Regions from separate parts of the Streptomyces sp. NPDC059080 genome, predicted to be linked through region 1. Evidence: predicted binding sites of a transcription regulator. Region 1 holds the regulator's gene; each other region holds the start of a gene.

The links. Region 1 encodes HrcA, which represses chaperone genes, less so after heat shock. Its sites were predicted from a motif close to TTNGCACTCNGNNNNNCNGAGTGCNAA; they were not measured.
Region 2: a site for HrcA is predicted at 6,561-6,587, ahead of groES (co-chaperone GroES). Genes of this name have one in related genera too.
Region 3: a site for HrcA is predicted at 2,886-2,912, ahead of groL (chaperonin GroEL). Genes of this name have one in related genera too.

Annotation. Positions count from the first base shown of each region.
Region 1 is NZ_JBHYGX010000039.1:3,638-13,779, forward strand. Features, by position in the region: gene ACFWWQ_RS24180 (SpoIIE family protein phosphatase) at 1-1,045, shown strand, start outside; gene hemW (radical SAM family heme chaperone HemW) at 1,279-2,511, shown strand; gene ACFWWQ_RS24190 (Uma2 family endonuclease) at 2,627-3,205, shown strand; gene ACFWWQ_RS24195 (DUF3097 domain-containing protein) at 3,183-4,016, opposite strand; gene ACFWWQ_RS24200 (MBL fold metallo-hydrolase) at 4,069-4,803, opposite strand; gene hrcA (heat-inducible transcriptional repressor HrcA) at 4,986-6,002, shown strand; gene dnaJ (molecular chaperone DnaJ) at 6,003-7,139, shown strand; gene ACFWWQ_RS24215 (nitronate monooxygenase) at 7,388-8,482, shown strand; partial or broken gene ACFWWQ_RS24220 (16S rRNA (uracil(1498)-N(3))-methyltransferase) at 8,479-9,213, shown strand; gene ACFWWQ_RS24225 (OsmC family protein) at 9,219-9,647, opposite strand; gene ACFWWQ_RS24230 (histidine triad nucleotide-binding protein) at 9,917-10,142, shown strand, end outside.
Region 2 is NZ_JBHYGX010000013.1:14,526-24,667, forward strand. Features, by position in the region: gene ACFWWQ_RS13320 (LysR family transcriptional regulator) at 1-758, opposite strand, end outside; gene ACFWWQ_RS13325 (SDR family NAD(P)-dependent oxidoreductase) at 977-1,750, shown strand; gene ACFWWQ_RS13330 (DUF397 domain-containing protein) at 1,892-2,128, opposite strand; gene ACFWWQ_RS13335 (DUF397 domain-containing protein) at 2,228-2,464, opposite strand; gene ACFWWQ_RS13340 (helix-turn-helix transcriptional regulator) at 2,454-3,275, opposite strand; gene ACFWWQ_RS13345 (hypothetical protein) at 3,929-4,282, shown strand; gene groL (chaperonin GroEL) at 4,377-6,002, opposite strand; gene groES (co-chaperone GroES) at 6,106-6,414, opposite strand; gene ACFWWQ_RS13360 (FtsW/RodA/SpoVE family cell cycle protein) at 6,856-8,292, shown strand; gene ACFWWQ_RS13365 (polysaccharide deacetylase family protein) at 8,437-9,330, opposite strand; gene ACFWWQ_RS13370 (N-6 DNA methylase) at 9,614-10,142, opposite strand, start outside.
Region 3 is NZ_JBHYGX010000010.1:87,563-97,704, reverse strand. Features, by position in the region: gene ACFWWQ_RS11145 (alpha/beta fold hydrolase) at 1-899, shown strand, start outside; gene groL (chaperonin GroEL) at 1,072-2,697, opposite strand; gene ACFWWQ_RS11135 (cold-shock protein) at 3,081-3,287, opposite strand; gene ACFWWQ_RS11130 (MoaD/ThiS family protein) at 3,777-4,055, opposite strand; gene thrC (threonine synthase) at 4,172-5,464, opposite strand; SAM riboswitch class I at 5,482-5,630, opposite strand; gene ACFWWQ_RS11120 (glucosyl-3-phosphoglycerate synthase) at 5,801-6,766, shown strand; gene ACFWWQ_RS11115 (trehalose-6-phosphate synthase) at 6,896-8,425, shown strand; gene otsB (trehalose-phosphatase) at 8,475-9,479, opposite strand; gene ACFWWQ_RS11105 (DUF3263 domain-containing protein) at 9,632-9,955, opposite strand.

The sequences.
Region 1 (10,142 bases):
CGCCGAGCGTCTGCCGGACGCCCGGCCCGCCGCCGGTGGCGCAGCCCTCGCCTGCCCCCTGATCAGCGGCGGCCTCCGGCTGGGCACGGTGCTGCTCGGGCGGGCCGGGCTGCCGCGCTTCCCCGATGCGGCGGTCGGTCTCTCCGAGGACCTGTGCCGCCGGGTCGCCCGGGCCGTCGCCACCGCACGCGCGTACAGCAGGCAGGAGCGGATCAGCCGGGTCCTCCAGCGGCGGCTGCTGCCGCACGGCCGGGCGCGGGTCCCGGGCGTCGCCTCCGCCGTGGTCTACGAACCGCGCGCGGGTGCCTGGGCGGGCGGCGACTTCTGGGACCTCTTCGACGCGGGCGACGGCCGCTGGTGCTTCGCCCTCGGTGACGTCTGCGGCAGCGGCCCGGAGGCGGCGGCGGTCACCGGGCTGGCCCGGCCGGTGCTGCGGCTGCTGGCCCGCGACGGCTTCGGCGTCGGCGCGGTGCTGGACCGGCTCAACGAGACCATGGCCCGCGAGGCGGCGGACTCCGTCGCCGCGGTGGCCGCCGCCGTCGCCGCCGAGGCCGGGGTGCAGTCCTCCGTCGGCCTGCGCGACGAGGGCGAACAGGCCCGCTTCCTGTCGCTGCTCTACGGCGAGATCGTCCCGCACCCGGACGGCTCCGGCGGCGTCCGCTGCACCCTGGCCAGCGCCGGTCACCCGCTGCCGCTGGTCCTGGGCACCGACGGCACGGTCCGGGTGGTCGCCGCGCCGCAGATGCTGCTGGGCGTGGTCGGCGACGCCACGTACGAGAGCGAGGCGTTCGACCTCGCCCCGGGCGAGACGCTGCTCTGCGTCACCGACGGGGTCACCGAACGCCGCTCCGGCCGCAACCAGTTCGATGACGACGACGGCCTGGCCCGCACCCTCGCCGCCTGCGCGGGCCTGCCCGCGACCGACATCGCCGAACACATCCGCCGCGCCGTCCACGGTTTCTCCCCGACCCCACCCGACGACGACCTCGCCCTCCTCGTCCTCCAGGCCCTCCCGGAGGGACGGACGGAGGGGGAGACGGGGTAGGACGAGCCGTGGGCCCGGGGCGTCGGCTGCGGGGCGCGGGCCCGTGCGGCGGGCGCCTGCCCACCGGCCTGCCCAGCTGCCCGCCGCACCGGCCGCGGCGCCCCGGGCCACCGCCCCGCCCGGGGCGCCCAGGGGCCCGCCCCCGATGCCCGCCGCCCCGCCCGCGCCCGCCCTGCGGGAGCCGGGACGGGCCGCGGCCCCGGCTCGCCCCCGTATGACGGACAATGGACCCCATGCCTTCCGCACTGCCCGATGGGGAGCCGATGCCCGGGGACGGGGCGCTGCCCGCCGCCGCGCTGACCGGCGCCGCCGGCCGCCCGCTCGGTTTCTACCTGCACGTCCCGTACTGCGCGACCCGCTGCGGCTACTGCGACTTCAACACCTACACCGCAAGCGAACTGCGTGGCCCCGGCGGGGCCCTCGCCTCCAGGGAGACCTACGCCGATCACCTCATCGAGGAGATCCGGCTGGCCCGCAAGGTGCTCGGCGACGATCCGCGCCAGGTCGAGACGGTCTTCGTCGGCGGCGGCACCCCGACCCTGCTGCCCGCCGCCGACCTCGGCCGGATGCTGGCCGCGATCCGCGACGAGTTCGGGCTTGCCCCGGGCGCCGAGATCACCACCGAGGCCAACCCGGAGACCGTCGGCCCGCGCTACCTCGCCGAGCTGCGCGAGGGCGGCTTCAACCGCATGTCCTTCGGCATGCAGAGCGCTCGCCCGCACGTCCTGAAGATCCTCGACCGCACCCACACCCCCGGCCGCCCCGAAGCCTGCGTGGCCGAGGCGCGCGCCGCCGGGTTCGGCCACGTCAACCTCGACCTGATCTACGGCACCCCGGGCGAGAGCGACGACGACTGGCGCGCCAGCCTGGACGCCGCCCTCGGCGCCGGCCCCGACCACGTCTCCGCGTACGCCCTGATCGTCGAGGAGGGCACGCAGCTGGCCCGCCGCATCCGCCGCGGCGAGGTCCCGATGACCGACGACGATGTGCACGCCGACCGCTACCTCATCGCCGACGAACGCCTCGCCGCCGCCGGTTTCCGCTGGTACGAGGTCTCCAACTGGGCCACCACCGACGCCGCCCGCTGCCGCCACAACGAGCTGTACTGGACCGGCGCCGACTGGTGGGGCGCCGGCCCCGGCGCCCACAGCCACGTCGGCGGCGTCCGGTGGTGGAACGTCAAGCACCCCGGCGCCTACGCCCAGGCCCTGACCGAGGGCCGCTCCCCGGGCGCCGGCCGCGAACTCCTCGCCGACGAGGACCGCCGCGTCGAACGCATCCTCCTGGAACTGCGCCTCGCCGACGGCTGTCCCCTGGACCTCCTCGCCCCCGCGGGGGCGCGCGCCGCCGCCCGCGCGCTGTCCGACGGCCTCCTGGAGCCGGTCCCGTACGACGCGGGCCGCGCCGTTCTGACACTCCGGGGCCGCCTTCTGGCTGACGCGGTGGTGCGGGATCTGGTGGACTGAGGGTGGACTGATTACCGAAAGAGTGAACCGATGCGGTAGGCCCCCGCGCCTGCCTACGCTCCTCCTAGCCTGTGCCGAAAGACAGAAACGGCGACGGGAAACGGAGGCCATGGAGATGACCGCTGTGGATGAACGCCGGATGACGGAGCTCTTCGAGAACATCGATGTTCCCGAGGGCGTGAAGGTTGAGCTCCTCCGGGGGGAAATCGTGATGATGGCGGGACCGGACCTGGTCCACAACAGGATCGTCCAGGAGGTCATGGACCAGATCCCGCGGAAGCGGTGGGAGCGGCTGCAGACCCAGGACATCGACATCCTGAGCGAGCAGAGCGAGCCGGTGCCCGATCTCGTGGTGCTGGAGAGCGGCGCGGGGCCGGAGTCCGGCCGGCTGCTGCCGTCCGCGGTGGTCACGATGGTGGTCGAGGTGGTCTCCAAGACGAGCGTGGATCGCGATTACGGCATCAAGCGCTCGCTCTACGCCGCGGGCAAGATCCCCGCCTATCTGATCGTCGACCCCATCGTGGGCCACTGCGTCCTGCTCACCGAGCCGTTCGGCAGCGGAGACGAAGCCGACTACGCGGTCCAGCGGATCAGCAAGTTCGGCGAATCGGTGCCGGTGGACGTGCTGGACGTCGAGTTGGAGACCGGTGACTTCGGCATCCTCCCCGGCGTCAGGCCGCACCGCCGACCGTAACGAAGTCGATCAGTTCCTCCACCCGCCCCAGCAGCGCCGGTTCCACGTCCCGGTAGCTGCGGACGCCCGACAGGATCCGCTGCCAGGCGGCGCCGGTGTTCTCCGGCCAGCCCAGCGCCCGGCACACGCCCGTCTTCCAGTCCTGGCCCCGCGGCACGGCCGGCCACGCCGCGATCCTCGCCGACGACGGCTTCACCGCCTCCCATACGTCGATGTACGGATGGCCCACCACGCACACATGCGGATCGGTCACCCCCGCTGCGATCCGCGACTCCTTCGAGCCGGGCACCAGATGGTCGACGAGGACGCCCAGCCGCGCGTCGGGCCCGGGGGAGAAGGCGCGGACGATCTCCGGCAGGTCGTCGATGCCCTCCAGGTACTCCACGACGACGCCCTCGATGCGCAGATCGTCGCCCCACACCCGCTCGACCAGCTCCGCGTCGTGCCGCCCCTCCACGTAGATCCGGCCCGCCCGGGCGACCCGGGCGCGCGCACCGGGCACCGCCAGCGAACCGGACGCCGTCCGCGCCGGACCGCTCCCCGCCGCCCGCTCCCGGGGCCGTACGAGCGTGACGATCTTGCCCTCCAGCACGAAGCCGCGCGGCTCCATCGGGAAGACGCGGAGCTTGCCGAACCGGTCCTCCAGCGTGACCGTCGGCCCCTGCGCCGACTTCTCGCAGCGGATCACCGCCCCGCAGAATCCCGTGGTCACCTCCTCGACCACCAGATCCGCCTCCGCCGCCACCTCGGGCGCGGGCCGCTGCTTCTTCCACGGCGGGGTGAGGTCGGGGCTGTAGCGCTTGCTCTGCATCGTGTCGTCGTGCCTGTTCTGTGACGGGTCGGGTGACGGATACGGGCGCCGGTCAGGCCGGAGGGGCGCCGAAACGGGTGGCGAGCGCGTCGCGCTGGGCGCGGACGAAGGCGGCGTCCACCACGGCGCCGTGCCCGGGGACGTACCGCGCGTCCTCGCCGCCCAGGGCCAGCAGCCGGTCCAGGGCGGCGGGCCACTGCCGTCCGAGGGCGTCGGGCCCGGCGGACGGTGCGCCGGACTCCTCGACGAGGTCGCCGCAGAAGACCACCTCGGGCGCTCCGCCCCGGCCCGGGACGAGGACCGCGAGGTCGTGCGCGGTGTGGCCGGGGCCGACGTTGGCGAGCAGCACCGTCCGGTCGCCGAGGCCGACGGTCAGCTCGCCGTGCACCCCGTGGTGCGGCAGTACCAGGATGTCGGTGGCTTCGGTGGCGGTGTCCGGGTCGATGCCGTGGCGTACCGCGTCCTCCCGGAGCGCATCCCGCCCGCGGGCCATCAGCTCGGCGGTCCCGGCGGCGGCGAAGACCTGCACCCCGGCGAAGGCGGCGGTGCCCAGGACGTGGTCGAAGTGAGGATGGGTCAGCGCGATGTGCGTCACGTCGCGGCCCAGCACCCGGCGGACGGCGAGCCGCAGTTCGGCGCCGTCGCGCAGGGTGGCGCCGGTGTCGACGAGCAGCACGCCGTCCGTCCCCGCGACGACGCCCACCGTCTCGTCCCAGCCCGGCATCCGGCGGCGGGCGATGCCGTCACCGAGCCGTTCCCATCCCGCCTCTTCCCAAGTCGTGCGCATGCCGAGACGCTATCGGTAGCGCGGTGGCGTCGCCCGGTGGACGACGGGGCGTGGTCGGTGTCGCACGCGGGACCCTTGCCCCGCCGGTGCGACCCGGCCGTACACTGGAGCGGTACTGGCACTCGGACCGGCGGAGTGCCAGGTGAGGAAGCCGCAGGACGGCGGGACTGGAGGTGTGCGCGGTGCTCAGTGAACGCAGGCTGGAGGTGCTGCGTGCCATCGTCCAGGACTACGTCGGCACGGAGGAGCCGGTCGGCTCGAAGGCGCTGACCGAGCGCCATCGGCTCGGTGTCTCCCCGGCCACGGTCCGTAACGACATGGCGGTCCTGGAGGAAGAAGGATTCATCGCCCAGCCGCACACCAGCGCGGGCCGGATCCCCACCGACAAGGGCTACCGCCTCTTCGTCGACAAGCTCGCCGGCGTCAAGCCGCTCTCCAGCCCCGAGCGCCGGGCGATCCAGAACTTCCTGGACGGCGCGGTCGACCTCGACGACGTCGTGGGCCGCACGGTCCGGCTGCTGGCCCAGCTGACCCGGCAGGTCGCGGTCGTGCAGTACCCGTCGCTGACGCGGTCCACCGTCCGTCATGTCGAGCTGCTGGCGCTGGCACCGGCGCGGCTGATGCTCGTACTGATCACCGACACCGGACGCGTCGAACAGCGGCTGATCGACTGTCAGGAGCCCTTCGGCGAGGCGTCGTTGGCGGATCTGCGGGCCCGGCTCAACAGCCGGGTCGTGGGCCGCCGGTTCGCGGATGTGCCGCAATTGGTGCAGGATCTTCCGGACTCCTTCGAGCAGGAGGACCGCGGCACGGTCTCGACGGTGCTGTCGGTGCTGCTGGAGACGTTGGTGGAGGAGACCGAGGAGCGGTTGGTGATCGGCGGTACCGCCAATCTCACCCGCTTCGGGCACGACTTCCCGCTGACGATCCGGCCGGTGCTGGAGGCCCTTGAGGAGCATGTGGTGCTGCTCAAACTGCTCGGGGAGGCCAAGGACTCGGGCATGACCGTACGTATCGGGCATGAGAATGCCCACGAAGGACTTGCGTCCACGTCGGTGGTTGCGGTCGGCTACGGTTCGGGCGACGAGGCAGTCGCCAAACTCGGCGTGGTCGGACCGACCCGCATGGACTACCCCGGAACGATGGGAGCGGTACGCGCAGTGGCACGTTACGTCGGACAGATCCTGGCGGAGTCGTAAGTGGCCACGGACTATTACACGGTCCTCGGTGTCGGCCGCGATGCCTCGCAGGACCAGATCAAGAAGGCTTTCCGGCGGCTGGCGCGCGAGCTGCACCCGGATGTGAACCCGGATCCGAAGACCCAGGAGCGGTTCAAGGAGATCAACGCCGCTTACGAGGTGCTGTCGGACGCGCAGAAGAAGCAGGTCTACGACCTCGGCGGCGACCCGCTCTCGCAGGCCGGCGGCGGTGGCGGGGCCGGTGGCTTCGGCGCGGGCTTCGGCAACTTCTCCGACATCATGGACGCGTTCTTCGGCGCCTCCTCGCAGCGCGGTCCGCGCTCGCGGACGCGGCGCGGCCAGGACGCGATGATCCGTCTCGATATCGAGCTGGACGAGGCGGCGTTCGGGACGAGCAAGGAGATCCAGGTCGACACCGCCATCGTGTGCACCACGTGCACCGGTGAGGGCGCGGCCCCCGGCACCTCGGCGCAGACCTGTGACATGTGCCGCGGCCGCGGTGAGGTCTCGCAGGTCACGCGGTCCTTCCTCGGTCAGGTCATGACGTCGCGGCCGTGTCCGCAGTGTCAGGGCTTCGGTACGGTCGTGCCGACGCCGTGCCCGGAGTGCGCCGGTGACGGCCGTATCCGGTCGCGCCGCACGCTGACCGTCAAGATCCCGGCGGGCGTCGACAACGGCACCCGCATCCAGCTCGCGGGCGAGGGCGAGGTCGGCCCCGGCGGCGGTCCCGCCGGTGACCTCTACGTCGAGATCCATGAGCTGCCGCACTCCGTCTTCCAGCGGCGCGGCGACGATCTGCACTGCACGGTCACCATCCCGATGACGGCGGCGTCGCTGGGCACGAAGTGTCCGCTGGAGACGCTGGACGGCCTGGAGGAGATCGACGTCCGGCCCGGTACACAGTCCGGCCAGTCGATCCCGCTGCACCAGCGCGGTGTGACCCATCTGCGGGGCGGCGGCCGCGGCGATCTGATCGTTCACGTCGAGGTGCAGACCCCCTCCAAGCTCGACCCCGAGCAGGAAGAGCTGCTGCGGCGGCTGGCCAAGCTCCGTGGTGAAGAGCGCCCCACGGGCCAGTTTCAACCGGGGCAGCAGGGGCTCTTCTCGCGGTTGAAGGATGCGTTCAACGGGCGGTAGGCGTACCGGCCGGGGGTCCGGGGGTTGTCCCCGGGTGAGCGCAGCCAACCGGGGCAGCAGGGGCTCTTCTCGCGCCTGAAGGATGCGTTCAACGGGCGGTAGACGACCGTAGGTCTACGCGTGTGGGGCCTGGGGATTTCCCCGGGCCCCACGTGCGTTCGGCGGCCGTTGGCCGGTCCCGGTCGGCCGGGGTGCCGGGCGGGTCTGCCCGTTTCGGTGCGGTGCGCGGGGCATGACACGATGTGGCCATGTCCACCGCGCTGACCGCTCTTTGCCGTCATCCGATCGTGCAGGCGCCGATGGCCGGCGGCGGTTCCGGTCCGGAGCTGGCCGCCGCCGTCGGTGAGGCCGGCGGACTCGGCTTCCTCGCCGCCGGGTACAAGACCCCCGACGGCATGTACCAGGAGATCAAGCGGCTGCGCGGGCTGACCGGCCGCCCCTTCGGCGTCAATCTCTTCCTCCCGCAGCCCGAACTCGCGAACACCGCCGCCGTCGAGGTCTACCGCGATCAGCTCGCCGGTGAGGCCGCGTGGTATGAGACCGGGCTCGGCGAGGTCGATCCGTACGGCGGCTCGGATGACAGCTACGAGGCGAAGCTGGCGGTGCTGCGCGAGGACCCGGTGCCGGTGGTGTCGTTCGTCTTCGGCTGCCCCTCCCGCGCGGTGCTCGCCTCGCTGGCCGCGGTCGGGACGTACACCGTCGTCACCGTCACCACGCCGGACGAGGCGCGGGCGGCGCAGGCGGCGGGCGCCGACGCGGTGTGTGCGCAGGGCGTCGAGGCGGGCGGCCATCAGGGCACCCACCGGGACGATCCCCACGCCGACGGCACGAGCGCCCCGCTCGGCCTGCTGTCGCTGATCACGCAGGTCCGCGAGGCGGTGCGGCTGCCGGTCATCGCCGCCGGAGGGCTGATGCGCGGCGCGCAGATCGCCGCGGTGCTCGCCGCCGGTGCCGAGGCGGCACAGCTGGGCACCGCCTTCCTCACCACCCCCGAGTCCGGCGCGCATCCGCTGCACAAGCGGGCGCTGGCCGACCCACTGTTCACCCGCACCGAGCTGACCCGCGCCTTCACCGGGCGCCCGGCCCGGGGCCTGGTCAACCGCTTCCTGCGGGAGCACGGCCCGTACGCCCCGGCCGCGTATCCGGCCGTGCACCATCTGACCGCCGGGCTGCGGAGGGCGGCCGCGCGGACGGGTGACGCGCAGGGCATGGCGCTGTGGGCCGGGCAGGGGCACCGGCTGGCGCGGGAGCTGCCCGCCGGTGCGCTGGTGGCGCTGCTGGCGTCCGAACTGGGCGCGACGCGCGAGGAGTGGAACGGTCACAAGGTGAGGGACGAGGCATGACGGCGCCGGTTTTCGTGGTGGATTCGCTGGCGGGCGCGCGGCCCGGCGGCACGCTGGTGCTGGACGGTCCCGAGGGCCGTCACGCGGTGTCGGTGCGGCGGCTGCGGGCCGGTGAGGACGTGGTGCTGACCGACGGCGCCGGGACCGGCGCGTACGGCACGGTCGCGGCGGTCGAGGGCAAGGACCGGCTGACGGTCGCGGTGGCGGAGGTGCGGACGGAGCCCGCGCCGCCGGTGCGGATCACCGTTGTCCAGGCGCTGCCCAAGGGCGACCGCGGCGAACTGGCGGTGGAGACGATGACGGAGACCGGGGTGGACGCCGTCATCCCCTGGGCGGCGTCGCGGTGTGTCACGCAGTGGCGCGGCGAGCGGGCCGCGAAGTCGCTGGCGAAGTGGCGGGCGACGGCCCGGGAGGCCGGGAAGCAGTCGCGGCGGCTGACGTTCCCCGAGGTGGGCGAGGCGCGGACCACCAAGCAGGTGGCCGAGCTACTGGCGGAGGCCGATTTCGCGGCGGTGCTGCACGAGGAGGGCGCCACCCCGCTGGCCACCGCGGAGCTGCCCGCGTCCGGTTCGGTGGTGCTGGTCGTCGGCCCCGAGGGCGGGGTCGCGCCGGACGAGCTGGCCGCGTTCGAGGCGGCGGGCGCCGCGCCGTACCGCCTGGGCCCGACGGTGCTGCGCACCTCCACGGCGGGTACGGCCGCGACGGCGCTGCTGCTGGGGCGCACCGGCCGTGCGGGTCAGACCAGTTCGGCGGTGAGGGTGATGTTTTTGACGCCCTTCAGCGCCTGGCTGACCGGGCAGTTGGCCTTGGCGTCCAGCGCCGCCGTCTGGAAGTCCGTCTCCGACAGGCCCGGCACGCGCGCCTTGACGGTCAGGGCGATGCCGGTGATGCCCTCGCCCGGCTGGAAGGTCACATCGGCCTGGGTGTCGACGTCCTCGACGGTGTAGCCCTGCCCGGCCAGGCCGTGCGAGAAGGCCATGGAGTAGCAGGCGGAGTGTGCGGCGGCGATCAGCTCCTCCGGGCTGGTGACGCCGTTCGGCTTCTCGGCGCGGGCCGGCCAGTTGATGTCGTAGGTCCCGACCTTGGAGGAGTCCAGGGAGACGGTGCCCTTGCCCTGGAGGAGGGTGCCCTCCCAGTGGGTGGTGGCGGTGCGGGTGGTGGCCATGGTGCGTTAACTCCCGGTTCGTGGGCGAAAAGGGGGCTGTGCGGGGTCAGCTTAGAGGCCGAGCCGTCGCGCGGACGGTCCTCGCGGCCCGCGCCCCGGCGTGGTCGGCCCACCCGGCCGTACGGGGCGCCGGGCCGGTAGCATCCGAGGGCGTACGCACGGTGCGTACGGCGTCCGCCGCGTACGACGGGACGTGACGAGGGCGGCCCACGGCGCGGCCCTCGCGCTCCGGCGGGTGTGGTGGCCGATGACCCGGGAGGAGCCCACCGGTGGCGGGAGAACCGCAGGCCGACTGCCTGTTCTGCAAGATCGTGGCGGGGGAGGTGCCGGCGACCATCGTCCGGGAGTCCGCGACCACCGTTGCCTTCCGCGACATCAACCCCCAGGCGCCGACCCACGTCCTGGTGATCCCCAAGGTGCACTACGCGAACGCCCGGGAGCTGGCCGCCGCCGAACCGGCCATCGCCGGTGACCTGCTGCGCGAGGCGGGCGAGG
Region 2 (10,142 bases), on a different contig from region 1:
AGCTCGGGCAGGGCGGCGACGCCGAGGCCCGCGCCGACCAGGCCGATCACCGCCGGGTAGTCGTCGGTGGCGAAGTCGATGCGCGGGGTGAACCCGGCGCTCTCGCACACCTCGACCAGATGCGTACGGCAGCGGGGGCACCCGGCGATCCACGGTTCGCCGGCCAGGTCGCCGAAGGCGGCGGAGCCCGCGGCGGCGAGGCGGTGCCCCTCCGGGACCAGGCCCACCAGGCGGTCGGTGAGGACCGGGCGGACGACCAGGTCGTCCCAGTCGGCGCAGGCTTCCGGGGCGGCGGCGCGCACTTCCGGGTAGCGGAAGGCCAGCGCGATCTCGCAGTCGCCGTTGCGCAGCATCTCGATCGAGCGGGGCGGCTCGGCCTCGTCCAGGGAGACGCGGGTACGCGGATGGGCGGCGCGCATGGCGGCCAGCGCGGTGGGCACCAGCGTCGAGCTGCCGGAAGGGAAGGACACCAGCCGCACACGGCCGGCGCGGAGCCCCGCGATGGCGGCGACCTCCTCCTCCGCCGCGGTGAGCCCGGCGAGGATGCCGACGGCGTGCCGTACCAGCGCCTCGCCCGCCTGGGTCAGCCGCATCTCGCGGCCGGTGCGGACCAGCAGCGGAGTGCCCGCCGACTGCTCCAGGGCCTTCATCTGCTGGCTGACGGCCGGCTGGGTGCAGCCCAGTTCGCGGGCGGCGGCGGAGAACGAGCCGGTACGGGCGACCTCGCGCAGCACGCGGAGATGGCGAGCCTCGATCATGATCCCAGTATAAGTGGAACTTGGAGTTAAGGGGGAAATAAGGGTTGAGGCTTTGATCGCCCTTCTTTTCCGCCCGCCCCGTTTCCGCTCGGGTGATGCTGTAGTGGGGCTGTGGGCGGGCGCGTCCGAGCCGCCGGCCGGAGGCGCCTTCGGCGGACCGGTCGGGTGGGTGGCCGGACGGGTGCGTTCATGTCATCCGGGCCGGATAGCGTGCCCGCATGACGACTGCATTGATCACGGGAGCGACCTCGGGCATCGGGGCGGCGTTCGCCCGGCGCCTCGCGCACGACGGCCACAACCTCGTCCTGGTGGCGCGCGACGAGAAGCGGCTGCACCGGCAGGCGACCGAACTGCACGACCTGCACGGCATCGAGGCGAGCGTGCTGAGCGCCGATCTGGCCACGGAGGAGGGCATCGCCGCGGTCGAGGAGCGGCTCAGCGACCGGAAGCACCCGGTGGACCTGCTGGTCAACAACGCGGGCTTCGGCAACAAGGGTGAGTACCTGGAGGTGCCGATGGCCGATGAGCTGGCGATGCTGAAGGTGCACTGCGAGGCGGTGCTGCGGCTGACCACGGCGGCGGTGCGCGGGATGCGGGAGCGGCGGCGCGGCGGGGTCGTCAACGTCGCCTCCGTCGCGGCGTTCGTGCCGCGCGGCACCTACGGGGCGAGCAAGGCGTGGGTGGTGCAGTTCACGCAGGGGGCGGCGCGGGATCTGGCGGGCAGCGGGGTGCGGCTGATGGCACTGTGCCCCGGGTTCGTCCGGACCGAGTTCCACCAGCGGGCCGGGATGGGCACGGACAACATCCCCGGCTGGCTGTGGCTGGACGCGGACAAGCTGGTCGACGCGGCGATGAAGGACCTGGCACGCGGCCGGTCGCTCTCCATCCCCGACCCGCGCTACAAGGCCCTGATGGGCGCCGCGAAGCTGGCCCCGCGCGGCGTGCTGGGCGGCCTGACGTCGCGCACGGGGCGGAAGTTCGGGCCGAAGTAGCGGGGCGGTGCGGTGACCGGGGTGCGCGGAGGCGGGCGCCCCGGTTCTGTTCTCTCTGATCGCTGGGGACCCTGGTCCCGATGTGACGACGACGGCCCCGCCCCCGGGGCCGTCAGCTTGGGTGGCTGCGCGCAACGTCCGTCAGGTGACCGGGAACCCCCCATCCCCGACGGCGGAAACGAACGACGCCCAGCCGCCGACCGGAAAGACCAACGTGGGACCCTGCGGAGCCTTGGAGTCTCGGACCGGAACCAGCCCGGACACCGCGAAGGTCCGGGAGACCTCGACGCACTGGCCTCCGTTGGAGCCGCTGTAGCTGGACTTGAACCAGGTCGCCCCGTTCAGGTCTCCGGCTTTCCTTACTGCCTCACCGTTCACCTGGCTCTCCCCTCGTGCGCTGCTTGCCCGACCCCGGCCGGGCGCATAAACGCATCGGCCCTCGCCACGGTATGACGAGGACCGGTGATCAGGATCTGCTCAGGCCGAAAACTCACCACGCTTGACGGTGGAGACGAACGACGACCAGCCGTCGGCAGGAAAGACCAACGCGGGGCCCTGCGGGGCCTTGGAATCCCGGACGGCGACTGCCGCGTACGCGGTGCCGGTCAGGTCAGCGGCCTCCACGCACTGCGACTGGTCCGTTCCGCTGTAGCTGGACTTGAACCAGGTCGCCTCAAGCAAGTCGCCGGCGTTCATCACGGCCTTACCGGTCATGGGAGTTCCCCTTCATGTACTTCTTGATCACTTCTTGCGAGTCATCAACAGGTAGAGCGGCTTCGTAAACGGCGTCGAACGCTGCCGAGAAGGCACGTACGTCCTCCAACTGCTCCAGAAAGACGCCGCCCCTGATGTGGTCGATCGTCACCAACGAGGGCCATGGATGCCGGAAGTCCATGATCGTCATGTTGCTGGTCAAGCCTGAATGAACCGGCGCGTCCAACGGCATCACGCGGATCGAGACGTTTTCACGCTCCGACATGTCCAGCAGGCTCAGAAGCTGATCCCGCACAACGTCCGACGTGGAGCCGGAGCGGGCATGGAGAGCGGATTCATCGATCACCGTGCGCAGCGCGGCGGGGCCGGCAGTCCTCGTGAGGACCGCCTTTCGGGCTTGCCGAACTTGCACCAGAGCATCGGCGTCGCGCTGCGTCTCCACCCGGGGAGAGCTGGAAATGATGGCGTGGGCGAAGGCAGGCGTCTGGAGCATGGCAGTGATCAACTGAGGATGGTAGGCCCGGATCTGCGTCGCCTCACTCTCCAGCGCAATGCTGTCGGCGTACGCCCTCGGGAGTATGTCCGAGTAAGCGGCCCACCACGCCCGAACACCCGACTCCGCGGCCCGGCTCAACTCGCCAGCAACTTCGGGGTCATCAACTCCGTACGCCGCCAGCAGCCTTGAGATGTCCTCCGCCTTGATCTGGTACTGCCCGGTTTCGATCCGGGAAAGCCGAGTGCTCTCCCACCCGACGCAAGACGCTGCCTGCGCCAGCGTCATCGCAGATTCATTGCGGTAGCGGCGCAGCATCCCTCCAAGTCTGCGCCTCATAACCGGCGGTGGCGTCTGGGCACTGGTCATGTGCGCAGTCTGGCACAACATTGCCCACACTCCAGGCGCGAACAAGGATTCCAGTTTCCTGCGGATTCGATTCACAACATTGCGAACTCACCGCAATCATGCGCAAGATGACCGCAGGGCGCTTGACCGTATGTCACGGAGCCCTCACTGTCCGGCATGCCCTGCTGCTGCCAAGGAGTACGGCGCCTGCTGGCTTTCCACGACCGAACTCGCCACACAAGAAGACCCCCGCGACGTTGCTGGAGCGGCGAACGTCCGGGGGCTGTGGCCACCAACCCTCAGGAGGTTGACAGCGTGCTTCAGGTTATCCGAACGATCTTCGAAACGCTGCTGGTCCGGCTACTGCCCGCCCAGGGCTGCCACCGGGCCGCAGGTCCGCGTCCCGTTGGGCGTCAGGTCGGGGCGCCGACCGCGCGTCCGGCGCCCGCGTCCGGCTCCGCACCGCAAAGTGAGGACGTCCCCTTGGTACGCCCCTACGTCCTCACGCCCTCGGAACGACGGCAGGAGCACCGCGTGCGGCGGACACGGCGGCGCGAGCTGTGGTCGGCTGCGCACGGTGTCGCCGGGCCGAATCTGCTTCGCGGAGTGGAGATGGCCGCCCGATGACCCCCATGGACCACGCCCGGCTGCTGCCATGGGCCAGCCTCGACGGGAAGCCGTGCTACCTCATCGGCGGCACCGGGACCGGGTACGTCTCCCGGCTCGCCGACCGGATGGAGGCGGAGCAGATGGCGGCAGCGGCCGATCTCATCGAGGAAGCTCGCCGCACCCTCGCCTCCTGCGCGTGGACGCCCGGTGAAATCCATCTGCTGGCCTACGACTTGAACGAAGCCCTGACCGAGGTGCACCGGGTGTCGGAGGGCCGGGGCACCCGTTTGCAGCAGAGGGTGGACGACCTCGATACGGAGGGCGACGAGGACGACGACGGCGGGGGCGGCGCTTCGTCCGCCGCCTGACACCGGGCAGGGCCCCGGGCACGGCGCGAGGCCCGGCCCCCATCGGGGACCGGGCCTCGTGCGGCGCTACCGGCGCGGCCTGTTCAGGGCCGGGTCAGTGGGCGTGGCCGTGGCCGTGGCCGGCCTCGGCGGACTCGTCCTCGGCCGGCTTCTCGACGACCAGGGTCTCGGTCGTGAGGAGCAGCGAGGCGATGGAGGCGGCGTTCTCCAGGGCGGAGCGGGTGACCTTCACCGGGTCGATGACGCCGGCCTTGACCAGGTCGCCGTACTCGCCGGTGGCGGCGTTGAAGCCCTGGCCCTTGTCCTGCTCGGCGACCTTCGCGGTGATGACGTAGCCCTCAAGGCCGGCGTTCTCCGCGATCCAGCGCAGCGGCTCGACGACGGCGCGGCGGACGACGGCGACACCGGTGGCCTCGTCCCCCTCCTTGCCCAGGCCGCCTTCCAGCACCTTGGCGGCGTGGACCAGCGCGGAGCCACCACCGGAGACGATGCCCTCCTCGACCGCGGCGCGGGTCGCGGAGATGGCGTCCTCCAGACGGTGCTTCTTCTCCTTGAGCTCGACCTCGGTGGCCGCACCCACGCGGATGACGCAGACGCCACCGGCGAGCTTGGCGAGGCGCTCCTGGAGCTTCTCGCGGTCCCAGTCCGAGTCGGTGGTCTCGATCTCGGCCTTGATCTGGTTGACGCGGCCGAGCACGTCCTCGGAGTTGCCGCCACCGTCGACGAGGGTGGTGTCGTCCTTGGTGACGGTCACGCGGCGGGCGGTGCCCAGCACGTCCAGACCGGCCTGGTCGAGCTTGAGGCCGACCTCCTCGGCGATGACGGTGGCACCGGTGAGGGTGGCCATGTCGCCGAGCATCGCCTTGCGGCGGTCGCCGAAGCCGGGCGCCTTGACGGCGACGGCGTTGAAGGTGCCACGGATCTTGTTCACGACCAGGGTCGACAGGGCCTCGCCCTCGACGTCCTCGGCGATGATCAGCAGCGGCTTGGAGGCACCCGCCTGGATGACCTTCTCCAGCAGCGGCAGCAGGTCCTGGATCGAGCCGATCTTGCCCTGGTGGATGAGGATGTACGGGTCCTCCAGGACCGCTTCCATCCGCTCCTGGTCGGTGACCATGTAGGGCGAGAGGTAGCCCTTGTCGAAGGCCATGCCCTCGGTGAAGTCCAGCTCCAGACCGAAGGTGTTGGACTCCTCGACGGTGATGACACCGTCCTTGCCGACCTTGTCCATCGCCTCGGCGATCAGCTCGCCGACCTGCTTGTCCTGGGCGGACAGGGCCGCGACGGCGGCGATGTCGGTCTTGTCCTCGATGGGACGCGCGGTCGCGAGCAGGTCGTCGGAGACGGCCTTGACGGCGGCGTCGATGCCCTTCTTCAGGGCGGCGGGGGAGGCGCCGGCGGCGACGTTGCGCAGACCCTCACGGACCAGCGCCTGGGCCAGCACGGTGGCGGTGGTGGTGCCGTCACCCGCGATGTCGTTGGTCTTGGTCGCCACCTCCTTGACGAGCTGGGCGCCGAGGTTCTCGTAGGGGTCGTCGAGCTCGACCTCACGCGCGATGGTGACACCGTCGTTGGTGATGGTCGGCGCGCCGAACTTCTTGTCGATGACGACGTTGCGGCCCTTGGGGCCGATCGTCACCTTCACCGTGTCGGCCAGCTTGTTGACGCCGCGCTCCAGGGCGCGACGGGCGTCCTCGTCGAACTTCAGGATCTTCGCCATGAGTTACGTGTCCTTAACGTCGTGCTCTCAACGAAATGCGCCCCTGCCCCGGTGCTTGGACGCGGGAACCAGGGGCGCAGATCACAGCAGAATGCTGGGTGACTTACTTCTCGATGATCGCGAGAACGTCGCGAGCCGAGAGGACGAGGTACTCCTCGCCGTTGTACTTCACCTCGGTGCCGCCGTACTTGCTGTAGAGCACGACGTCGCCGACGGAAACGTCGAGCGGAAGACGGTTGCCCTCCTCGAAGCGACCCGGACCGACGGCCAGGACGACGCCCTCCTGGGGCTTCTCCTTGGCAGTGTCCGGGATGACCAGGCCAGAGGCCGTGGTCTGCTCGGCGTCGAGCGGCTGGACCACAATGCGGTCCTCGAGCGGCTTGATGGCAACCTTGGTGCTGGCGGTCGTCACGATCCGACCTCCCCCTTCGGAGATCTCACGGGGTTAACTGTCTGAGGTGGCGAGCAGATGGATCCGTCGTCGCGGGTGCCGGACCAGCTCATCGCCGTGTTTAGCACTCCCCTTCGGAGAGTGCCAATGCCGACACTATGACGCGGTTAGCACTCGGTCAAGTGGAGTGCCAGTCGAGCCGGAATCGGGTCGGCGCGGCGGCGACCGGCCGCGGGCGGGGGTTCTGGTGGGCCATACCCTGCAACGTCCCGGCCGGATACCGTGCCGAACCGGACACATCAGGGGCCGCCGTCGCAACCCGGCGCCCCGGACCTCGGTCTTCCTTCAAGGTTGCCGGGCCGGCCATCGGGGCCGGCAGCTTTGCGGATGACGGAGGAGACAGTGCGAGGAGCGAGGAGTGCGGCGCGCGCCGCCCGGGAGGAGAGCGACGTCGAGCGCACGATGACGTTCGCGGCGCTCGCCCAGGCGCCGGACCGCCGCCGGACCGAGGCCCGGATGCTCGCCTTCGCCGTCGCGATCACCGTCGGCGGCTATGCCTACACCGGGCTGTCGATGGAGGGGCGGCTGCCCGCCGGGATGCCGTGGTTCACCGCCGCCATGGTGCTGATCGCGCTGGTGCCGCACCTGGTCATCCGCCGCGTCGCCGACCGCGCCGATCCGCTGATCCTGCCGCTGGCCACGCTGCTCACCGGCATCGGCCTCGTCCTGCTGAACCGGCTGGACATCACCTACGCCCGGCTGCCGCGCCTGCAGACCGCACAGGCGGCCACCGGGCAGCTGGTGTGGACGGGCCTCGGGGTGGCGGTCTGCGTGGCGATCCTGCTCCTGCTGCGCGACCACCGGGTGCTCCAGCGTTACGTGTATCTGACGATGGCGGTCGGTCTGGTGCTGCTGATGGCACCGGCGTTCTTCGGCGCGGACCAGTTCGGCGCCAAGCGGTGGATCCTGCTCGGGCCGCTGTCGTTGCAGCCCGGCGAGTTCGTGAAGCTGATGATCGTGGTGTTCTTCGCCGGATACCTGACGGTCAACCGCAATGCGCTGGCGCTGGCCGGGCGGCGGGTGATGGGTGTCCAGCTGCCGCCCGGACGGCAGCTCGGGCCGATCTTCACGATCTGGATCATCAGCCTGCTGGTGCTGGTCTTCGAACGCGACCTGGGGACGTCGCTGATCTTCTTCGGCGTCTTCGTGATCATGCTGTACATGGCCACCGAGCGGACCGGCTGGGTGGTGTGCGGCCTGGCGATGGCGGCGGTCGGCGCGGCGGTCGTGGGGTCGGCGGAGCCGCACGTCAAGGGCCGGGTGATGGCCTGGCTGCACCCGATGGACATCTTCCTGCCGCCGGAGAAGCGGCCACCGGGGCTGATCTCGGCGCAGTCGGCGGAGTCGCTGTTCAGCTTCGGCAGCGGCGGCGTCAGCGGCACCGGCCTCGGCCAGGGCCACCCCGAGCTGGTCGGGTTCGCGGGCAACAGCGACTTCATCCTCACCACCGTCGGCGAGGAGCTGGGCATGGCCGGGGTGATGGCCGTCCTGCTGCTGTACGTGCTGCTCGCCCAGCGCGGGTTCCGGGTCGGGGTGAGCGCCCGCGACCCGTTCGGCAAGCTGCTCGCCGTGGGGCTGGCGGGCGCGCTGGTGCTCCAGGTCTTCGTGGTGGCCGGTGGGGTGACGGGACTGATCCCGCTGACCGGCAAGGCGCTGCCGTTCCTCGCCAAGGGCGGTTCGTCGCTGGTCGCGAACTGGATGATGGTCGCCGTGCTGATCCGGATCAGCGATGCGGCGCAGCGGCGCCGGGAGCCGGTGGGCGCCTTCCCGCGGCGCGGCCGGCGGCGCGCGGGACGGCGCGCGCTGCCCGCCCCGCGCGCCGGTGCGCCGGGAAGCTGACGGCCGGGGACCGTCGCGCCCCGGCCGTCGGTCGATGCCCGTACGGAGCGGGCGCCGGTGGCTGCCCGTACGGAGGGGGCGCCGGTGGCTGCCGGTACGGAGCGGGCGCCGGTGGCTGCCCGTACGCGGCGGGCGGGTGGGGGCTCAGACGTAGTCCTCCAGACGGGCGACGGCGAAGCCCTGTTCGGTGGCGGTGCGCAGGACGTTGCGGAGCAGGTCGGGCATGGTCGCCTGCCAGTCCTCGCGGCCCCGGAAGTGGCTCAGGATGATGTCGCCGGGGTGCAGCCGCCCGTCGCCGCGGCTGTAGTCGATGTGGTCGGGGAAGAACTCCTCGGCCCACAGCGGGACGACGTCGATCCCGCAGGAGGCGGCGATCTGCAGGGTCTCGCGGGTGTAGTCGCCGTAGGGCGGCCGGAAGAGCCGCGGGGTGCGGCCCATCTCGCGGGTGAGGTTCTCCTGCTGCCCGCAGATCTCCTTGCGCTGCTCGCCGGTGCTCAGACCGGGCAGGTAGGGGTGGTGCAGCGTGTGGTTGTGCACGCCGTTGCCCTGCTGCTGGGCGGTGCGGAAGTAGCCGTATCCCTTGCCGTCCTTGGCGAGATAGTCGCTGAGGAACGCGCTGTAGGGGATGTGGAGTTCCTTCGTCATCCGGAGGAACTCGGGGTCCTTCTCGTAGCCGTCGTCGAGGGTCAGGAAGACGATCTTCCGGTCGGTGGGGACGCGGGAGATGGCGATCGGGAGCTTCGGGTCGTCGCCGCGGGAGAAGACCGGCTCGGTGGCGATACGGGCCTTGACGGCGGGCGGCTCGGGCGGCTCCAGCGGCGCTTCGTCGAGGCCCCAGCGGGCGGCCGTGGCGTCGCGGCGGGCCTGGGCCCGTTCGATCAGCTTGGCCTGGGTGAGCAGGGCGCGGGCGGCGGGCGCCACGGCGGGGCGGCCGTGGGCGGGGACGTTGTCCTGGGAGGAGGTCGCGGCGGCGGAGCAGCCGACGGCGAGCAGGCTCAGGGCGCCGAACGCGGCCAGAGCGCGCGTCCGGCGCGCCACCGGGCGGCCCGGTCCTGGACACCCGGATTGCGGGAAAAGTCTGATTAGCTGCATAACGCCGGATAGTGGCAGCGCCGTTCGTCGTGCCGTCGCCCGCCACGCGGCAGGGTCAACCGACCGGCCCACGCCACCCCGCGCGCCGTCCGCCCGACGGCCCCGCCCGCCGTACGCCGGGCGGGTCATGGCAAGGCCAGGGGCGCGCCGTACGCCCCCGCACAGGGTGCGGAGGGCGCCCCGCACGGGGGGAGGTACTCGGGGCCGGGGGTGCGTATGCCCCGGGTGGTCATTCCCCAGCCGGGGGGAGAACGCGGCCGGACATGAGCAGATCCGCCAGTTCCGCACGGTAGACATCGAGCGCCGCAATGAGTTCGGTGTGCGTTTGACGCTGCTCGTCCAGGGTGTTCAGTACACGTCCGATCTTCCGCTGCTCTGCCACTGGAGGCAGCGGCACGGGCAAGTCGTACAGATCCTTCGAGGAGATCGACAGCACAGCGGTTCCTCTGGCCCGCCGACTGATCCAATTCTGCGTCTCCGGACGTTCCAGGAAGCCAAGAAGATAGTCGGCGTACAAGTGTTGGGAGGGGCGGATCCGCACGAGGTGGGTGCCGAAGAGCCAGCCTTCCTCGGCTTCCGTGACCAGAGCGCAGCGGCCCAGGGTGCCGGTGCGCGTCATCACCAGGTCTCCGGCCCGGAGTTGATAGCGCGTCATCGCCTGCGCCTCACCCCCTGTAACCCAGGTGACGCCGTCGTGCAGAATCCGATGCCCGCGCACGGCCGCAGGACGGACCATGGGAATCCCACGGACAGCGTCG
Region 3 (10,142 bases), on a different contig from region 1:
GCCTCGGCGATCCGGCGTTCCAGCCGCTCGCCGCACCCGGTGTGCGCTTCCTCGAACTGCCCACCGGACACTGGCCGATGCTCTCCTGCCCGGACGGTCTCGCGGACGTCCTGCTGAACGCGGCGGCGGGCGAGGGCCGCCGCCTCACCCCCGCGGGCAGCCAGCCGCCGCATCTGCGGCCGTTCCTCCTCGACGTACCAGAGGTGCCGCACGAGCGGAACGAGACCATCGATCTGTACCTCCCCGGGGGCGACGGGCCGCATCCGGCGGTGATCGTCGTCCACGGCGGGCCGATCCCCGAGGGCATCCGGCCAACGCCGCGCGAGTGGCCGACGCTCACCGGGTATGCCCGCCTCGCCGCGGCCCACGGCGCGATCGGCGTGACCTTCGACCACCGGCTGTACGACATCGACGGCTACCCGCGCGCGGCGGAGGACGTCGCGGCGGCGGTGGCACGGGTCCGCGCCGACCCGTGGGTGGACGGCGACCGGATCGCGCTGTGGTTCTTCTCCGGCGGCGGACTGCTCGCCGCCGACTGGCTGAGCGCCCCGCCGCCGTGGCTGCGCTGCATCGCCGCGAGCTACCCGATCCTCGCGCCCCTGCCCAACTGGGGCCTGGGCGGCGACCGGTTCCGGCCGGTGGCGGCGCTCCGCGGCGCGGGCGACCTGCCGCTCGTCGTGGTCCGGGCCGGTCGCGAACTGCCCGAACTCGCCGCCACGGTCACGGAGTTCCTGACCGCGGCCGAGGCACACGGGACCACCCTGGAGGTGATCGACGTACCCGACGGGCACCACGGCTTCGAGACCGCGGACCACCACTCCGACGCCGACCTCGCGGCGCTGCGTACGGCCGTCCGATCGGCGCTCCGGACCGTCCTGGGCCACCTGACACCACCGTAGGGGGCGCGAGGGTGGTTCCGTCAGCCCCCCGGGCGGGCCGCCCCAGGTCACCCGGCCCCGGAAACGCCGCCGGGGCGGCACCCCTCCGGAGAATCCGAAGAAGGTGCCGCCCCGGCGAACCAGCGGACGGTGATCCGCCCGTCCCGCCGCGTGCGACGGAACGGGGCAGGGATCAGAAGTCCATGTCACCGCCGGGCATGCCGCCCGGAGCGCCCGCCGCGCCGGCCTTCTCCGGCTTGTCGGCGATGACGGCCTCGGTGGTGAGGAACAGCGCGGCGATGGAGGCGGCGTTCTGCAGCGCGGAACGGGTCACCTTCGCCGGGTCGATGATGCCCTCGGCGATCATGTCGACGTACTCGCCGGTGGCGGCGTTCAGACCGTGGCCGACGGCCAGGTTGCGCACCTTCTCCACGACAACGCCGCCCTCAAGGCCGCCGTTGACGGAGATCTGCTTCAGCGGGGCCTCCAGGGCCAGCTTCACAGCGGCGGCACCGGTGGCCTCGTCGCCCTCCAGCTCCAGCTTCTCGAAGACGCTGGAAGCCTGGAGCAGGGCGACGCCACCGCCGGCGACGATGCCCTCTTCGACGGCCGCCTTCGCGTTGCGCACGGCATCCTCGATGCGGTGCTTGCGCTCCTTCAGCTCGACCTCGGTCGCGGCACCGGCCTTGATGACCGCAACACCGCCGGCGAGCTTCGCCAGGCGCTCCTGCAGCTTCTCGCGGTCGTAGTCGCTGTCCGAGTTCTCGATCTCGGCGCGGATCTGGTTGACGCGGCCCTGGACCTGGTCGCTGTCACCGGCACCGTCGACGATGGTGGTCTCGTCCTTGGTGATGACGACCTTGCGGGCGCGGCCCAGCAGGTCGAGACCGGCGTTCTCCAGCTTGAGGCCGACCTCCTCGGAGATGACGGTGCCACCGGTGAGGATGGCGATGTCGCCGAGCATGGCCTTGCGGCGGTCACCGAAGCCCGGGGCCTTGACGGCGACGGACTTGAAGGTGCCACGGATCTTGTTGACGACCAGGGTCGACAGGGCCTCGCCCTCGACGTCCTCGGCGATGATCAGCAGCGGCTTGCCGGACTGCATGACCTTCTCCAGGAGCGGCAGCAGGTCCTTCACGTTGCCGATCTTGGAGTTGACGATCAGGATGTACGGGTCGTCGAGCGACGCCTCCATACGCTCCATGTCGGTGGCGAAGTACGCCGAGATGTAGCCCTTGTCGAAGCGCATGCCCTCGGTGAGTTCCAGCTCCAGACCGAAGGTCTGGGACTCCTCGACGGTGATGACGCCTTCCTTGCCGACCTTGTCCATGGCCTCGGCGATGAGCTCGCCGATCTGGGTGTCGGCGGCGGAGATGGAGGCGGTCGAAGCGATCTGCTCCTTGGTCTCCACGTCCTTGGCCTGCTCCAGCAGGGCGGCGGAGACGGCCTCGACGGCGGTCTCGATGCCCCGCTTGAGGGCCATCGGGTTGGCGCCGGCGGCGACGTTGCGCAGGCCCTCCTTGACGAGCGCCTGGGCCAGGACGGTCGCGGTCGTCGTGCCGTCACCGGCGACGTCGTCCGTCTTCTTCGCGACCTCCTTGACCAGCTCGGCGCCGATCTTCTCGTACGGGTCCTCCAGCTCGATCTCCTTGGCGATGGACACACCATCGTTGGTGATCGTGGGGGCGCCCCACTTCTTCTCAAGGACGACGTTGCGACCCTTGGGGCCGAGGGTCACCTTGACGGCGTCGGCGAGCTGGTTCATACCGCGCTCAAGGCCGCGCCGCGCCTCCTCGTCGAACGCGATGATCTTGGCCATGTGAAGTGGTCCTCCCAGGACGAAGGGGCACCTCCCGCGCCTTTGGGGCGTGGAGGCTCTTTCCTCCGGACCGCGCTGGCGCCCGCGACGGACGGCCCACCGTTGGAGCGGTTCCTTCCCGCCCCGCCTGCGGACCTCACCGACGGTCCAAAACTGTCACTCTCACCCGGAGAGTGCTAACGCAATGATTAGCACTCGACCCCCTTGAGTGCAAGGCGCCCTCCGAAGGAGGACTCGTTGAGGGGCGGTGGTCGGGCGACGGGCGGGCGCAAGGCATCCCGGCCGTGACCGTCCCTGAATCCGCAGGCCCGGCCCCTCAACGCAGCAGGAGACCCGCACCCCAACGGGGCGCGGGTCTCCTGGATGCTGCAGTCGGTCGGCGCTCAGCCGGCCGCCAACTTGACCATGTCAGCCTGCGGCCCCTTCTGGCCCTGCGAGATCTCGAACTCGACCCGCTGGCCCTCCTCAAGGGTGCGGTAGCCGTCCATCTGAATCGCGCTGTAGTGGACGAAAACATCCGCACCACCGTCGACCGCGATGAAGCCGTACCCCTTCTCCGCGTTGAACCACTTGACGGTGCCCTGAGCCATGCCTAACTCCCCTATTACTGGCCCTTGCGCAGGACCGCACTCCGCGGACCCGGGTCAGACCTCACCCCGCGAATGGCCCGTGGAGTGTGCGCCGGAACGCGTCGACCGCCGCCGAATGTATCCGCACCGGTGCCCAGCGCAACAGGTCAATCGGACGAGAATTCTGACGATGCGAGAAGTGGCGATATGCGCGGAACTGGCCATATTCCCGGGCAACTCGGGCCGGACATAAGGAACTTGGAGCGCAAACGCCGCACACACTTTGCACACAACTCATCGTGATCCCGGGGCGTTCAGAAGGTCGCCACACCGTGCTCGATGAGCAGAAGAAGGGGATCGGCGAAATGGTATCGCGTTTTGCAGGACTGTTTCACAACGCGGAATCGCCCCGTCCGCATATGCAGACGGGGCGATTATCAGTCAGAGAGAGAAAGGAATGGCGAGAACCATTCGCCACCCGGGTGGCGGCTCCCCGACCCGGTGCGGGCGTCAGCAGCCGCCGGCCACCGCCGGAATGATCGAGACGCCCGCACCGTCCGGCGTCGGCGTCTCCAGACCCTGCTCGAAGCGGACGTCGTCGTCGTTCACGTAGACGTTCACGAAGCGCCGCAGCTTGCCCGCGTCGTCCAGCACCCGGGCGGCGATGCCCTGGTGGTTCTTCTCCAGGTCGGTGATGACCTCGGACAGCGTCCCGCCCTCGGCGGTGACCTCGGACTCGCCGCCGGTGTACGTACGGAGGATGGTGGGGATGCGGACCTTGACGCTCATGGGTTCTGCCTTCCAACGACTGCGGATACGTCTGCGGAACCGGCCGCCGCGCCCCGGGCGGGACGGCGGCGGACGGACCGGGTCGGCCGACTGCCGGCCGGAGGAGCGACCGGGAATCAGCCGACCAGCCCGGCCGAGCGGAACGCGTCCAGGCTCGGGCGGATGGTGGCCGTGGGGCCGGTGGTCGGAGCGACGGCGTCAAGCGTCTTGAGGCCGTCGCCGGTGTTGAGGATGACGGTGGACAGGGCCGGGTCGAGCAGGCCCTCTTCGAGGAGCTTCTTGGTGACGCCGACGGTCACACCGCCCGCGGTCTCCGCGAAGATGCCCTCCGTCCGCGCCAGCAGCTTGATCGCGTCCACGACCTGCTCGTCGTTGACATCCTCCACCGCGCCGCCCGTACGGCGCGCGATGTCGAGGACATACGGCCCGTCGGCCGGGTTGCCGATCGCCAGGGACTTGGCGATGGTGTCCGGCTTCTGCGGGCGGACCACGTCGTGCCCGGCCTTGAACGCCGTCGACACCGGGGAGCAGCCCTCGGCCTGGGCGCCGTAGATCCTGTAGGGCTTCTCCTCGACGAGGCCGAGGGCGATCAGCTCCTTCAGCCCCTTGTCGATCTTGGTGAGCTGGGAGCCGGAGGCCACCGGGATGACGATCTGGTCCGGCAGCTCCCAGCCGAGCTGCTCGCAGATCTCGTACGCCAGCGTCTTGGAGCCCTCGCCGTAGTAGGGGCGGAGGTTGACGTTGACGAAGCCCCAGCCCTCGCCGAGCGGGTCGCCGATCAGCTCGGAGCAGAAGCGGTTGACGTCGTCGTAGTTGCCCTCGATGCCGACGAGGTCGCCGCCGTAGACCGCGGCCATGACGACCTTTCCGGCCTCCAGGTCGTGCGGGATGAAGACGCAGGAGCGGAGCCCGGCGCGGCGGGCGGCGGCGCCGACGGCGCCGGCGAGGTTGCCGGTCGAGGAGCAGGAGAGGGTGGTGAAGCCGAAGGCGCGCGCCGCCTCGACGGCGATGGCGACGACCCGGTCCTTGAAGGAGTGCGTCGGGTTGCCGGAGTCGTCCTTGACGTAGAGGCCGCCGGTGACGCCCAGCTCACGGGCGAGGTTGTCGGCCTTGACGAGCTTGGTGAAGCCGGGGTTGAGGTTCGGCTTCTCGGCCACGTCCGCGGGGACGGGCAGCAGCGGTGCGTACCGCCAGATGTTGTGGGGACCGGCCTCGATCTGCTTCCTCAGCTGCTCCGGGTCGCCGTCCGGCAGCTCGTACGCCACCTCCAGCGGCCCGAAACAGGACACGCAGGCGAAGATCGGGCCGAGCGGGAAACGCTCACCGCATTCGCGGCAGGACAGGCCGACGGCGGGACCCAGAGTGACGGAGGAAGCGTTTTCGGTAACTTCAACAGCTTGCGCAGCCATGGAGGCGAGGCCCTTTCTCCTCATCTTCCTCGCGGCGCATCTCGCCACGAGACGGATTTGGCACCTTCCCTAGCCGGGAGCCTCGCGCCGCGTGATGCGGTCGAGACCGGCTGGAGGGTTGCCGGGGCTTCAACGGGCCGTGTCCCTCTGCCCCTCTGGATGAGCGGTATGGCGCTGGGAAATCCCAGGCGTTTGTGGTGCGGTGACCCCGGCATGCGGCGGTCATCCGCGTTGTTCAAGACTGTAACCGACGGCACTGACAGGAGAGAGAGCCGTCCGAACCGCGAGATGGATCACATGCGCCGCCGAGACGGCGCGCACCGAGGAGTCGAAGACGTGCTGGAAGAGGTGGAGCGCTGGCTGGGGCGTCGCTCCTGGTCCGCTGCCGACCGACCGCTGCCGCAGCTGCTGGAGGCCAAACGGCTCAGCGGCCGTACGGTCAGCGTCGTACTGCCCGCGCTCGACGAGGAGGCGACGGTCGGCACGATCGTCGCGGCCATCCGCGCCGCCCTGATGACCGAGGAGGTGCCGCTCGTCGACGAACTGGTGGTGCTGGACTCCGGGTCCACGGACCGGACGGCCGAGGTCGCGGCGGCCGCCGGGGCGCGGGTGGTGGCGCGGGACAGCATCCTGCCGCGGCTGCCGGCGGTGCCCGGCAAGGGCGAGGTGCTGTGGCGGTCGCTGCTGGTCACCCGCGGCGACATCGTCTGCTTCGTCGACGCGGACCTGCGGGAGTTCTCGCCGGCGTTCGTCTCCGGGATCGTCGGGCCGCTGCTGACCGACCCGGACGTGCAGTTCGTCAAGGCGATGTACGACCGGCCGCTGGAGACCGGCGGCGCGCCCGGGGGCGGCCCCGGCCAGGGCGGCCGGGTCACCGAACTGGTCGCCCGTCCGCTGCTCAACCTCCACTGGCCGCAGCTGGCCGGGTTCGTGCAGCCCCTGGGCGGGGAGTACGCGGCCCGCCGCTCGCTGCTGGAGCGGCTGCCGTTCCCCGTCGGGTACGGCGTCGAGCTGGGGCTGCTGGTCGACGCGTTGCACACGGTCGGTCTGGATGCGCTCGCCCAGGTGGACGTCGGCGTCCGCAAGCACCGCCACCAGGACGGTCAGGCGCTGGGCCGGATGGCCGCCGCGATCTACCGCACCGCCCAACTCCGGCTGGCACGCGGGCATTTGGTGCGGCCGCGGCTGACGCAGTTCGTCCGCGGCGAGAGCGGTTTCATCCCCCGGACCAGCGAGGTCGACACGGAGGAGCGGCCGCCGATGGCCGAGGTCCCGGAGTACGCGGAGAGCCGGGCGGCCTGAGCCGCCCCGGCGGGCTCACCCGGTGGGACGACGGGCCCCGGCGGGCGTCCCCCCTTTGGCCTCATCAGCGTCCCTCCCTTGGCCTCATTCGTACGTGTGCGCCGATCCGGTGCGGGCTAGGGTCGCGGCATGGCCTCCGAACTCAGCGGTACCACCCCTGCCCGGACGCCCACCGCGGGGCGCGGCGCCGAGGTGCTCGTCGCGTCCAACCGCGGCCCGGTCTCGTATGCCGTCGGTGCGGACGGCGCGCTGACCGCCAAGCGGGGCGGCGGGGGGCTGGTCTCGGGGCTGTCGGCGATCGGGCCGGAGACGGACGCGGTGTGGGTCTGCGCGGCGCTCGGCGACGGTGACCGGGAGGCCGTGCGGCGCGCGGACGGTGAGCTTCCGACGGCCGACACCGGTGGACAGCGCGTCCGTATGCTGGACATCCCGGCGGAGGTGCACGCCGCCGCCTACAACGGCATCGCCAATTCGGTACTCTGGTTCGTCCACCACATGCTCTACCAGACGCCGCTGGAGCCCTCGTTCGACACGGAGTTCCGGAAGCGGTGGGCGGCGTACGAGGCGTACAACGCGGCGTTCGCGGCGGCGCTGGACCTGGCGGCGGCGCCGGGCGCCGCGGTACTGATCCAGGACTACCACCTGGCGCTGGCCCCCGGAATGCTCCGCGAGCGCCGACCCGACCTGCGGATCTGCCACTTCTCGCACACCCCGTGGGCGCCGCCGGAGTACTTCGCACTGCTACCCGACGACATCCGGGACCGGCTGATCCGGGGCATGCTCGGCGCGGACCGGGCGGGCTTTCTGACACGGCGGTGGGCGGCGGCGTTCGTGGCGTGCTGCACGGCCACCCTGGAGGCACGGTGCGCAGTCCACCATTCGGACGGCGAGGCACCGCACGTGGTCACCGCGCCCCCGGGCCGTACGCCGCACACCACCCGGATCGGGGTGCACGGCCTGGGCGCCGACGCGGAGTTCCTGCGGGAGCGGGCGCACCACCCGGACGTCGACGAACGGCTGACGGCGCTGCGCGCGCAGATCGGCGGCGGGGACGGACCGGAGCGGCGCCGCACGATCGTCCGGGTCGACCGCACCGAACTGTCGAAGAACATCGTCCGCGGGCTGCACGCCTACCGCCGTCTGCTGGCGGACCGCCCGGAGTGGCGCGAGCGCGTCGTCCACCTCGCGTTCGCCTACCCCTCCCGCCAGGATCTGGCCGTCTACCGCGACTACACCGCGGAGGTGCAGCGCGTCGCCGAGGAGATCAACTCCACGTACGGCACGCCTGGTTGGCAGCCGGTGGTACTGCATGTCAAGGACGATTTCGCGCGTTCGCTGGCCGCGTACCGCCTCGCCGATGTGGCCCTCGTCAACCCCATCCGGGACGGCATGAACCTCGTCGCCAAGGAGGTCCCAGTGGTCTCCGACGCCGGGTGCGCGCTGGTCCTCTCCCGGGAGGCGGGCGCCCACGAGGAGCTGGGCGAGGACGCGTGGAGCATCAACCCGTACGACATCAACGCGACGGCGGACGCGCTGCACGCGGCCCTGTCGATGCCGGACGAGGAACGCGCGGCCCGCTCCGCCCGGCTCGCCGCCGCGGCCACGGCGCTGCCGCCCGCCCAGTGGTTCACGGAGCAGTTGACGGCGCTACGGGGGTGAGGGCGGGCCCCGCAGACCGGTCCTCGGCGCCCGTCAGCCCGTCAGTCCGTCAGCCGGTCAGCCGGTCAGCCCGCCAGTCCGTCAGCCGGTCCGCGAGGGCGTCGAGGAGGGCGATGACGCCGGTGGGGCCGTCGACCACCAGGTCGGCGCGGGCGGCGAGTTCGGGGACCTCGGTGCTGCCGCTGCACACCAGCAGGCCGGTGCGGCGAGGCGCGTCGGGGTCGCTGCGGAGGCGGTCGACGGCGTCGAAGGCGGCGAGGTCGCCGAGGTCGTCACCGGCGTAGAGGACGGTACGGGCGCCGGTCTCGCGGAGCCAGGCGGTGAGGGCCACGCCCTTGTCGACGCCGGGCGGGCGGAGCTCCAGGACGTAGCGGCCCGGTTCGACGAGGAGGCCGTGGCGGGTGGCGAGGGCGGTCAGGGGGGCGCGCAGGGCGTCGAGTGCGCCCTGCGGGTCGGGGGCGCGCCGGGTGTGGACGGCGAGCGCACGGCCGCCCTTACGCTCGACGGCGGCGGCCGTCCAGGGGCCGTGCCAGACGCCGGACGCGGTGAGCACGTCCGGGAGTTCGGTCTCGGCGGCGGCGACGGCGGGCGGCGGCCCGTCGGCGTGCAGGGCGCCCGTCGCCGCCTCCCAGCGCTCGGCGCCGTAGTGGCCGAGGACGGTGAGGCGGTCCAGGCCCGGGGCGCCGTCGACTCCGGCCAGGTGGACGGCGACGGCGGCCGGACGCCCGGTGATCACGGCGGCGGCGCGCAACCGGGGCACCAGCCGCCCCAGCGCCCGGGCGGCCCCGGGGTGCGCCCGCGCCGCCTCCGGGTCGTCGACGATCTCCGCGAGCGTCCCGTCGAAGTCGACCGCGAGCGCGGCGTCCCCCGGCGCGGCCAACAGCGCGGCCAACGCGCTGCGGCCCGCTTCGGTACACGGTACGGGGAGGTCGGGGCGCGGTGGCGGGCCGGTGTCGGGCGTGCGGCCCGTGTCCGGCGTGCGGCCCGTACCGGGCGGAAGGCCGGGGCCCGCGTCCGGGCCCGGCGAGGGTGCGGCGTCCGGGGAACTGCCCATGGGGCGAGCGTACCGGGGTGGGGGCGGGGGGACCTGGTGTACGGCGGAGACGGCGGAAGGCCCTCGGCGACGCGGCGCGCCTCCGGCCGGGCCGCCTCCCGCACGAGCCGGGCCCCTGCCCCCGGGCGCCTGCCCCCGGGCCCCGTAGCGCCTCAGCGGCGGTCCCGTCGAGCCGCTCGCCTGCGGAGCAGCCGGTTGACGGTGACCGCATCATGGCGCAGCGCCCGCGGGTCGTCGAGCAGGGCGTTGAGGAGCTGGTAATAGCGCGTCGGGGAGAAGCCGAGGTGCTCGCGGATGTGGCGCTCCTTGGGGCCGGACGAAGGCCAGGAACGGCGCTCCACGGCGAGCACCGCCACGTCCAGGGCGGAGAGTTCACCGGGTGCGGGCGCTTCCGGGGCGTTCTCGGGTGCGGGAGCCGGGGCACCCTCGGGGGCGGAAGCCGTGCCGTCCTCGGAGGCGGAAGCCTGACCACCCATGGGCGCGGAAGCCGGGGTGTCCTCGGGTGCGGCAGCCGGGGCACCCTCAAGCGGGGCGGTCGCCTCCGTACCGCCGTCCGTCCCCCGGTCCGTGCCGTCCTCGCCGCGCGTCGTCACGTTCCCACGATAATGCCCTGGTCGGACGGCCGGGCGGGGGCGGGATGACGGGCCGGGGCGGCAGCCGGGC